Regions from separate parts of the Cellulosilyticum sp. genome, predicted to be linked through region 1. Evidence: riboswitches for the same ligand, from Rfam matches in the RefSeq annotation. Region 1 holds a riboswitch; the other holds the start of a gene.
The links. A riboswitch is a leader RNA that binds a small molecule or an ion and turns the genes downstream of it on or off. The one in region 1 is predicted to bind S-adenosylmethionine.
Positions count from the first base shown of each region.

Region 2: linked by a shared signal. The riboswitch ahead of AC1VAQ_RS08500 (phenylacetate--CoA ligase family protein) and the one ahead of metK (methionine adenosyltransferase) in region 1 are both predicted to bind S-adenosylmethionine.

Region 1 covers NZ_CEVXFV010000034.1:18,984-24,662, forward strand. The annotation lists gene flgF (flagellar basal-body rod protein FlgF) at 7-774, shown strand; gene AC1VAQ_RS13830 (flagellar hook-basal body protein) at 794-1,612, shown strand; gene AC1VAQ_RS13835 (rod-binding protein) at 1,628-2,038, shown strand; SAM riboswitch class I at 2,120-2,225, shown strand; gene metK (methionine adenosyltransferase) at 2,344-3,528, shown strand; gene AC1VAQ_RS13845 (hypothetical protein) at 3,693-4,904, shown strand; gene recD2 (SF1B family DNA helicase RecD2) at 5,202-5,679, shown strand, end outside.
Region 2 covers NZ_CEVXFV010000015.1:34,306-39,984, reverse strand. The annotation lists gene AC1VAQ_RS08510 (methionine ABC transporter permease) at 1-476, shown strand, start outside; gene AC1VAQ_RS08505 (MetQ/NlpA family ABC transporter substrate-binding protein) at 506-1,405, shown strand; SAM riboswitch class I at 1,515-1,641, shown strand; gene AC1VAQ_RS08500 (phenylacetate--CoA ligase family protein) at 1,741-3,057, shown strand; gene AC1VAQ_RS08495 (2-oxoacid:acceptor oxidoreductase family protein) at 3,061-3,633, shown strand; gene AC1VAQ_RS08490 (4Fe-4S binding protein) at 3,626-3,937, shown strand; gene porA (pyruvate ferredoxin oxidoreductase) at 3,930-5,132, shown strand; gene AC1VAQ_RS08480 (thiamine pyrophosphate-dependent enzyme) at 5,135-5,679, shown strand, end outside.

The DNA of each region.
Region 1 (5,679 bases):
AAGCTTATGATAAAGGGTTTGTATACGGCTGCTACGGGGATGAATGTGCAGTCTAAGAAAATGGATGTAATTTCTAATGACTTAGCTAATGTGAATACTACAGGATATAAGAAAGACACAACGGTCATCACTTCTTTTCAAGAGACACTTATGAAGAGAATTAATGATATGCAACATAATCAGCCTAATAATGGAAGAATAGGTTCTATGTCTTTAGGAGCGAAAGTAGCTGAGGTTTATACTCAGTTTACTCAAGGCTCTGTAAGAAATACTGGAGAAATTACAGATTTAGCAATTCAAGGTGATGGCTTTTTTGTAGTGAATACACCAAATGGTGAGGCATATACACGTGATGGAAACTTTAGTATTAATCAAAATGGTGATTTAGTGACATCAGAAGGCTATAGTGTAATGGGACAAGCTGGCGCTATTAGTTTTGGTGAAGATTTCTTAAGCCAAGGTGGAAATGTTGTTATTAAAGAGAATGGTGAGGTTTACTTAGACTCAGAATATATTGATACATTAGATCTGGCAAACTTTGCAGATACTAGAGCACTAACTAAAATGAATGACAACTTATATAGTAGTACCGCACCAAGAACAGAATTTACAGGTTCACTTATTCAAGGATTTTTAGAGACATCTAATGTAAACTCAGTAACAGCTATGGTCGATATGATTACAGTTTCTAGAACATATGAAGCAAATCAAAAGGTATTACAAACACATGATACGTTATTAGGAAAAGCAGTTAATGATTTAGCTAATGTATAATAAGGGGGATAAGTAAACAATGGTAAGAGGATTATGGACAGCTGCATCTGGTATGACAGCACAACAATTAAACGTAGATACAATCGCAAATAACTTGGCTAACGTAAATACAGTAGGCTATAAAAGGGAGACAACAAACTTTAAAAGTTTATTATATGCAAACTTAGGAACAACAGCAGAGAGAAATAATGTACAGCAACCATCTACATCTCAAGTAGGTCATGGTGTACGTGCGCTTGCAAACTCTCGTAATTATACATCTGGAACACTTACACAAACAGATAATCCTACAGATTTAGCAATTCAAGGGGATGGGTTCTTTGCAATTGATAAAGGTGATGATACTGTAGCGTATACAAAAGATGGTAGTTTTAGAATTTCTATGCTTGCTGATGAAGGTGCCTATGCACTTGTAACTTCTGATGGAAATACAGTACTTAGTACAGAAGATGAATCTATTATTATTGGAACAGATGTACCAATTGATAAGGTGACAATTGGACAAGATGGTTCAGTTTACTACATGGATGAAGATACAAATACAAGAATGGATATTGCTCAAATCAAGATGGTGCAGTTTGCGAATGTACAAGGCCTTGAAGCTATAGGAAATAACTATTATGTAGAAACACCTAATTCAGGAGTACCTCTAGTAGAAGGTGAAGATGAAGGAATTCGAAGAAGTACAATACGTACAGGCTATTTAGAGGGGTCTAACGTACAAGTTGCTGATGAAATGGTTAAGTTAATTGTGGCACAAAGAGCTTATGAACTTAATTCAAAGGCTATTCAAACAGTAGATACAATGCTTCAACAAGCTAATGAACTTAAGCGTTAGTTAGGAGGTTAAGACATGGATATTACAAGTATTCAAAGTGTAGTTGATCTTCAAAAAGATTTAACAGCACAAAATAATAAAGTAGCAAATACCGATTTCAGTGAAACACTTCAAAAAGCTATGGCAGAACAAAATACAGATGAATTAAAAGAAAGCTGTAAAGAAATCGAAAGTTATATGCTTTCTTATGTTTTTAAAAAAATGAAAGATAGTATGTTAACGGGTGAAGGTATTACTGAAAAAGGCGATTATGAAGAGATGTTTGAAGATAGTATGATCGAGGCAATGTGTGAAAATATGGTAGAAGCAGGTGGCATTGGCCTTGCTGATAGCATGTACAAGCAGATGTTAAGTACATATCAAGCACAAAATAATTTAGCTAATGAACAAGCGATGCATACAAGTAGTGTAGACCAAGAAATATAAAAAAATATATAATTGTGTTGACAAAGCTATAGCACGTTGCTATAATGAGTTCAATTGAAAAATTAATAATGAATTTAATAATTCTTATCCAGAGAGGTGGAGGGACAGGGCCCTGTGAAACCCGGCAACCTAGTTTATAGACTAAGGTGCCAATTCCCACGTGTGTTATACATACGTAAGATGAGGATCAATGAACAGATACAAAGGCCTCATTCTTAGAATGAGGTCTTTTTTATTAAGAAAATGACGTGAGTCGTTATGCTTTAGTTTCAGGAATCCTACGAATATTAAGGAGGCTATGAGAAATGGCAAGAAGATTATTTACATCAGAATCAGTAACAGAAGGACATCCAGATAAAATTGCAGACCAAGTGTCAGATGCAGTTTTAGATGCAATTTTTGAGCAAGACCCAAATGCACGTGTAGCTTGTGAAACAGCTCTTACAACAGGACTTGTATTAGTTATGGGAGAGATTACAACTAACTGCTACGTGGATATTAACAAAATCGTTAGAAATACAATCAATGAAATTGGATACAATGCACCAGAATATGGTTTCGATGGACATTCTTGTGGTGTAATCGTTGCACTTGATGAACAATCACCAGATATTGCTATGGGTGTAGATAAAGCCCTTGAAGCTAAAAAAGGTGAAATGACAGAAGAAGCAATTGAAGCAATCGGTGCTGGAGATCAAGGGATGATGTTTGGTTTCGCTTGTGACGAAACACCAGAACTTATGCCAATGCCAATTTCACTTGCTCACAGATTATCAAAAAGATTATCTGAAGTACGTAAAAATGGTACACTTAGCTACTTAAGACCAGATGGTAAAACACAAGTAACAGTAGAATACGATGGGGATAAAGTTGTTAGAATTGATGCAATCGTTGTTTCTACACAACATTCAGAAGAAGTATCTCAAGAACAAATTCACCAAGATATTATGGAACACGTTATTAAACCAATCGTTCCAGCTGAACTTTTAGATGCTGAAACTAAATACTTCATCAATCCAACAGGCCGTTTCGTAATTGGTGGACCAGTTGGTGATGCAGGTCTTACAGGACGTAAAATCATTGTAGATACTTATGGCGGATACGCAAGCCACGGCGGCGGTGCATTCTCTGGAAAAGATCCAACAAAAGTAGACCGTTCAGCAGCTTATGCAGCTAGATATGTGGCTAAAAATATCGTAGCAGCAGGACTTGCTAAAAAATGTGAAATCGAACTTGCATATGCAATCGGTGTAGCAAAACCAGTATCAATCCTTGTAAATACACATGGCACAGGTGTTGTAAGTGATGAAAAACTTGTTGAGCTTGTTGAAAAACACTTCGACCTTAGACCAGCTGGTATTATTAAAATGTTAGACCTTAGAAGACCTATCTACAAACAAACTGCAGCATATGGTCACTTCGGTCGCATCGATGTAGATTTACCATGGGAAAGAACAGATAAAGCAGAAGCTTTAAAAGCTGAAATCTAAAAGAAAAAGGTGGTGACTGAAAATGTCACCGCCTTTTTTATTATTTGGCATACATTGAGGAATAGGAATATTCATAAATTAAATTATGTATATTTTGAATGTTGAAATTATTTGAGAAATAGGATAATATGGGATGGTACTAATATTATAGGGAGGAATATAAGATGAAGAAAAAAGTGTTAGCACTGTTCATGATGGTTTTTACAGCTATTATGATGATTGGATGTAATAAGACAGGAATGAGTTTACTTGATGAGATGCAAAAAATTTATACTTGGGAAGGTGTTGATTCAAAAGCAGATATTGTAGTGGAAGCTCAAGCAGGAGAAGACACAATTAAATTTTATGGCGATGTAACTTCTTATATGAACATGGCTGATAAGGCTATGGAAGGAACTATTACATTTAAGAAGTTAGAAGCAGCAGGGGAAACTATTGATTTAACAAAAGGTGAAAGTGCCATTGCACCTATCAAAATTATTTGCAAAGGGAATCAAACTTACTTTAGTAAATCTTACATAGAAAATATTCTTAAGCTTACAGGGGTAGAGCCTTCTACTTCATTACAAAATGTGTCATCTGAATATATTGGACTAGAATATGCAGCAGCTGACGTAAGTAAAGAAGGTATGAATAAATATATTGATTTAATGAAAAAATTCAATATAGATTTAGATATTACACAAACTGATAGAACTTATACAATGGAAATTTCAGATGAAGAGTTTGTACAATTAGCAAGCGACTTTGTGACTGAACTTTTCAAAAGTGATCTCATGAAAGAAGCTATGTTAACTACAGGAGAAGTTACAGATGCTGATTATGCAGAATTACAAAAAGAATTATCAACTCAAATGACTGCTTTACTTCCAGAATTAAAAACAATGCTTAAAGGAAGTAGTGCAAAAGTAAATTATGCATTTGCAGATGATAGCTATAAAGGAAGCGTAGAAGCTAACTTAGCAATTAATGTAGATGGAGAAAAGGTAAATGTTAAGGTTATAACAACAGCAGAAAGTAAAAAAGTAGCTAAAAAAGATATTACGCTTCCCGCAGATACAAAAGTATATACAATGGAAGAATTCCAAAGCTTACTTGTACCAAATGTAGCTTATCTTGATGAAACAGATTTAGTGGTAAAAGGTAATACTGTATATGTTCCACTTAAAGACACAATGAATCAATTAGATATTGAGGTAAAATATGATTCAAAAACAAAAGCAACATCAGTAGTTATAGATGGTGAAGCAACAAAAGTAACAACAAAAGTTATAAATGGTACATCATATGTAACGCCAGCAACACTTCAAAAGTTAGGCTTCAATTACAGCCTAGACGAAGAGGGTTACGTAATGATTGAACAACTTTACAAATAATTTAAGTACCATATATAACAAAGTCTAAAAATTATATGAACCGGTTATAATCTACATGTAAACTAGATTGTAACCGGTTTGATTTTTATTTGAAAATTTGATGATAGTCTTAGTAGGCTTAAACGAAGTCTTTTGCCTAACACAAATATTGTAAAAAGAGTGAGCATGTGTGAAGAGTGTAGATGGCAGTAATGGGACCACTCGGCGGACCTCTCCATACAATCCCCACCTCTTTTGCACCCCTCCTTATATCTGTGTTATACTTATGGAAAAATGAAAGTAGAGTGGTGAATAAAGTTGAGTGAACAAATTGTCTTAGAAGCAACAGTAGAAGATATTATTTTTCAAAATCAAGAAAATGGCTATACAGTTTGTACAATTGAATATGAAGGTGAAGAGATTTCTTGCGTAGGTGAGATGGCGGGTATTTATGCTGGTGAGGAAGTTAAGATTATAGGCAGTTGGAGTACGCATCCTATCTATGGTAAACAAATAAAAGTAGATCTAATTGAGCGAAGTATGCCAAAGACTGTACAAGGTATGGAAAAATATCTGGCTTCTGGGGTAATTAAAGGTATTGGTGCAAAGACGGCTAAGAAGATAGTGAAGCATTTTGGACTAGATACGTTCCGCATCATTGAAGAGGAACCTTTAGTACTTGCTCAAATTAACGGAATTAGTGAGAAGAAGGCTATTGAGATTGGCGAAGTTTTTCACGCCCAATATGAGTTACGTAAAGCAATGTTGTTCTTGCAAGAGTACAATATTACAGCCA
Region 2 (5,679 bases), on a different contig from region 1:
TTAATGTTATTCGTTCAATACCTTTTATTATTTTATTAGTTTTACTGTATCCTTTAACCAACTTAATACTAGGTACAACCATTGGTGCAACAGCTGTAACAGTGCCTTTAACTGTAGCAGCCATAGCCTTTTTAGCACGATTAGTGGAAGGGGCTTTTGCAGAAATAGACAAAGGGGTTATAGAAGCATCGCTAGCTATGGGGGCTAGTTTGAAGGATATTGTATTTGATGTACTTTTAGTTGAAGCATTACCTGGCATTATTAGAGCTATTACAGTTACGCTAATTAGCATTATAGGCTACTCATCAATGGCAGGAACTGTTGGTGGCGGCGGTATTGGAGATCTCGCAATTCGTTATGGTTATCAACGCTATCAAACGGATGTACTTGTGATTACAGTGGTATTATTAGTCGTTGTTGTGCAACTGATTCAAGTAATCGGTGAAAAGATTGCTGTAAGTGTAAGTAAAAAATAGAAAAGTGAATGAAATATGGGGGGATAAGTATGAGAAAAAATTTAATTTATAAATTAGGATTATTAGCAGTAGTAGGCTTTGGAATTTTAACAGGATGCGGAGCACAAAGTGTAAGTAGTGACAATGCAACAAATAGTGATGCTGCCACTGTTACCAATCATACAGGAGACAGCAAGGATACAATCAAATTTGGAACTTGCCCTGGCCCTTATGGTGATATGATCAAGTACGCCATTAAACCAGGACTTGAGGAAAAAGGATATAAGGTTGAAATTATTGAGTTTAGTGATTATGTACAGCCTAATTTAGCATTAGGAAAAGGTGAAGTAGATGCCAATATGTTTCAACATAGTATATACCTTGAGAATTTTAAAACTGAGCATAGCTTAGAATTAAGTAACTTAATTAATATCCCAACAGTAGGGCTAGGCATTTATTCAAATAAATATACAGATCTCTCACAGGTAGAAACAGGTGCGACTTTGACTGTACCTAATGATGTAACCAACTTAAGACGTGCATTAAAGGAAGCACAAAATGCAGGTTTATTAACTATTGATGAAACTGTAGATGTTACAAGTTTTAGTGAAAAAAATATAAAGGATAATCCACTCAACTTAACGATTACACCAGTAGAGGCCGCTCAGCTTCCAAGAACATTACAAAGCTCAGATTTAGCAGCTATACCAGGTAATTATGCGCTATCAGCAGGAATCGATTTAGATTCAGCTATTTACAAAGAGGTATTAGCAGAAGAAATGAAGAATGTTATTGCTGTTCAAACGAAGGATATAGATAGCCAATTCGTAAAAGACATTTTAGAGGTTGTACAGTCAGAAGGTTTTAAAGATGTCATTGAGAGCAGTGATTATGAGTTTAGCAGTTTCCAAAAGCCGGATTGGTATACACAAAAATGGCAGATACAATAAATATTATAAAACTTATAAAAATAGTTTGAAATGTATTGACAATTTTAAAATCTAGGAATATACTTCTAAACATATAAGATAACTAGGAATTAAAAATGAATAAAACTATTTCTTATCTAGAGAGGCTGAGGGACTGGCCCTGTGAAGCCCGGCAACCAGAATTATAGACGTATAATTCAAAGGTGCTAATTCCTACAAATCAGTTATAAAAACATAAATGATTTGAGAGATGAGAGAGCATATCTGATATTTAGAAACTGCTTTCTTATCAAAGAAAGTAGTTTTTTCTTTTATTCCTTAAAAAAGACTGACTATATGAATTGGAGGGATTTTTTATGAGTAAAAAATATTGGAACGAAGAAATCGAAACTATATCAAGAGAAGAATTAGAAGTTTATCAGCTCAAACAACTTAAATCACAAATAACAGAAGCTTACGAGCATTCACCTTATTATAAAAAGCGTTTTGAAGCAGCCGGGGTGACACCTAATGACCTTCAAACATTAGAGGATCTTCGTAAATTTCCTATTTTAACGAAACATGATGTACGTGAAAGGCAAGATGCAGCACCTATTATTGGAGATTTGTGTGTAAGACCAGAAAAAGATGTAGTATTTATTTCATCTTCTAGTGGTTCAACAGGTGCCCCTACTGCAAGTCCATTTAGTAAAAGAGATTTTGATGAATTCCAAGATGTAGAGAGTAGATTGTTTTGGCAGGCTGGTATGAGACCAGAGGATCGCTACATTCATGCTTTAAACTTTTCACTTTTTGTAGGAGGGCCTGACGTATTAGGTGCTCAAAATCTTGGGGCTTTATGTATTTGGGCAGGAACTCTTCCAGCAGAACGTTTATTATTCATTATTCAGCAGTATCAGCCAACAGTCATTTGGACCACACCTTCTTATGCATGGTATTTAGGGGAAACAGCTAAGCAAAAGGGAATCAATCCAGCTACAGATTTAGCCATTAATCGAATTATTGTAGCAGGTGAACCGGGAGGCTCTATCCCAGCAACAAGGGAAGCTATTGAGGACCTTTGGGATGCAGAAGTCTTTGACTTCTATGGGATTTCAGATATCTTTGGTGCTTGTGGTGCGCAATGTGAGGCGCATGATGGCATTCATATTGCCGAAGATCATGTTTATGTTGAAGTAGTAGATGAACATACTGGATTACCTGTTAAAGAAGGTGAAAGAGGTGAAATGCTTCTGACAACACTTCGTAAAGAAATTAGGCCAATGATTCGTTTTAGAACAGGGGATATCGTGACTTATACTAATGAAAAATGTGCATGCGGTCGTACTTTAAAACGTATTAAAGTCGTAGGACGTATTGATGATATGTTTATAGCTGGTGGTGTAAATGTATTTCCAAGTGACATTGAGCATGTTATTCGTAAGTTTGATACTTTAACAGGAGAATATCGTGTGAATATTATAGAAGATAAACACATCACGAAATTTACAGTAGAAGTAGAAAGACGAGAGGGCGTAGATGTTGCTGAAGATATTATAAGAGAGCAAGTAGCTTATGAAATCAAAATGAAATTAGGCGTTAAACCTAAAGAAGTTATTGTTTTAGAAGAGGGAGAATTACCAAGAGCAACGCACAAAGCGAAACGTTTGGTAGATTTAAGAGAAGGAGCATAAGTAATGATAGAAATTATATTTTTAGGAAGAGGTGGGCAAGGAGCCTTTACCTCTTCCAGAATATTGGGTATTGCAGCAAGCCTATATGAGAAGAAGTATAGTTTAAGTTTCCCAAGCTTTGGCCCAGAACGAAGAGGTGCACCTGTATTTGCTTATACAAAGATTAGTGAGGCACCTATTCGTGATAGGAGTCAAAGTGTAAAGGCAGATTACTTCGTAGTATTAGATGAAAGTTTATATACCCCTAATCTACTTGAACGTCTTAAGGAAAATGGGAAACTCTTATTAAATACAGAGACACCAGAAAAGTACAGCATACTTCAAGATGGAAGTACGAACGAAAAGCTCATTACATTTGATGCCTTGCCAGTAGCACAAAAGTATTTGGGAAGACCGATTACAAATACCACTATGTTAGCAGCTCTAGTGAGCCATAGTGAATTAGTTACTCTAGAAAGCTTAAAGGCAGCAGTACATTATGACTTAGCACCTAAAATTGCTGAGAAAAATGAGCGACTTATTACTTACTTTGAAACGATTAAATCCTTTGAGAAAGGGGGCAAACAAGATGAATAGACCTGAGGTAAACAAAGATTTTAAGATAAATAGTATCAAAGATTTACCTTGCGGCACTTATGGTGAAGCCATGCTGCTTACAGAAACTATGGAAGGTTGGCGAAGTGAAAGGCCTGTGATTCATCAGGAAAAATGTAGTCATTGTAACTGGTGCTATATGGTTTGTCCTGAGGGGGTTATTTATAAAGAAGGAAATGAAATGAAAATTGATTATAGATTTTGCAAAGGCTGTGGCATTTGTCAAAAGGAATGTAAGAAGGGTTGCATTGAGCTTGTGCTAGAGGGGGAGAAGGCGAATGACTAATACATTAGAAAACAAAAAAAACTATCAATTTGTATCAGGAGATGAAGCAGTAGCCATTGGTGTAAAATTAGCGAAACCATTAGTTGTGGCAGCTTATCCTATTACACCTCAAACCATTGTTGTAGAACGCTTAGCTGAGATGGTGGAACGTGGGGAATTAAAAGCAGAATATATGTATGTGGAGTCAGAGCATTCAGCTTTATCAGCAGTCATGGGGGCAAGTGTGATGGGGGCAAGAACTTTTACAGCTACATCTTCTCAAGGACTACTTTATATGGCTGAAGTTTTACATTATGCCAGCGGCGGACGTGTCCCTTTAGTTATGATGAATGCCAACCGAAGTGTAGCATTACCTTGGAGTATATTTGGGGATCAGCGTGATTCCCTTTCTTTATTAGATAGTGGTTGGATTCAGGCATATGTCGAGAATGCACAAGAAAGTTTAGATATGACTTTAACGGTCTATGCATTAGCTGAAAATCCAGAGGTTCTAACGCCTGTTATGATTAACTTAGATGGGTTTGTTTTAACCCATACTTATGAAGGGATTGAAGTACCTACAGAAGAACAGGTGGCTGAATTTTTACCACCATTTGAATTAGCCCATAAAATGGATTTAAAGGCACCTAAGAATTTATTTTTCACTTCTTCACCCCAATATAACTTAAGCTTTAAATATCAACAGCAACAAGCTATGCTGAAGGCAAAGGAAATCATTGAAGTTTTAGATAAGGCTTATGGAGAAATCACAGGTAGAAGCTATGGTGGTTTAATTGAAGCTTACAAGTGTGAAGGTGCGGAACGTGTCATTGTTACATTAGGAAGCATTACAGGCCTTGTAAGAGATAGCGTAGATGAATTAAGAAGCCAAGGGGAAAAGGTAGGATTACTTAAAATTCGTTATATGAGGCCTTTCCCAGGGAATGAGATTGCAGCAGTTTTAGAGAAAATCAAAGGAGTAGCTGTACTTGAAAAAGATATATCCTTTGGGGCACAAGGAACTGTATTTACTAATGTTGCCTCAGCACTTCAGGGACAAGAAACAAAGTTATTTAACTACGTAGGCGGACTAGGTGGCAAAGATATTAAAAAGGAAGAAGTCCTACAAATTTTTGAAGATTTAAAAGAGGCAGTTCAAAAGGATATTAAACCTAGTTATGAACAACGGGTGAAATATATAGGATTGGAGGGATAAACATGGCAGTGGTATTAGATGAAAAAGAATATTTTTATGGGCATAAAGGCTGTGCTGGGTGCGGGGGGGCATTAGCAGTACGTTTGGCACTAAAGACATTAGGTGAAAATACATTTGTCGTTGTACCGGCTGGATGTATGTCAGCTGTTGGCTTTGTTTATCCGCAGCTTTGCTTTGGAGTGAATGCACTTATTTCACCTTTTGCAAGTACAGGGGCAATGCTTTCGGGTGTATCAGTAGCAGCTAAGGCATTAGGACTTAAAGATGTTAATGTAGTAGGCTTTGCAGGAGATGGTGGTACAGCGGATATTGGGCTTCAAGCCTTATCTGGAGCAATTGATCGTGATGATAAGATTATTTATATTTGCTATGATAATGAAGCTTATATGAATACAGGGATTCAGCAAAGTTCTCTGACACCTTATGGCACGAAGACAACGACATCACCGGCAGGGGAACATATACATGGAAGTACCAATGTTAAAAAGGATATGTTTGATATTGTAGCAGCCCATAAAATTAAATATGCGGCCACAGCTAGCATTGG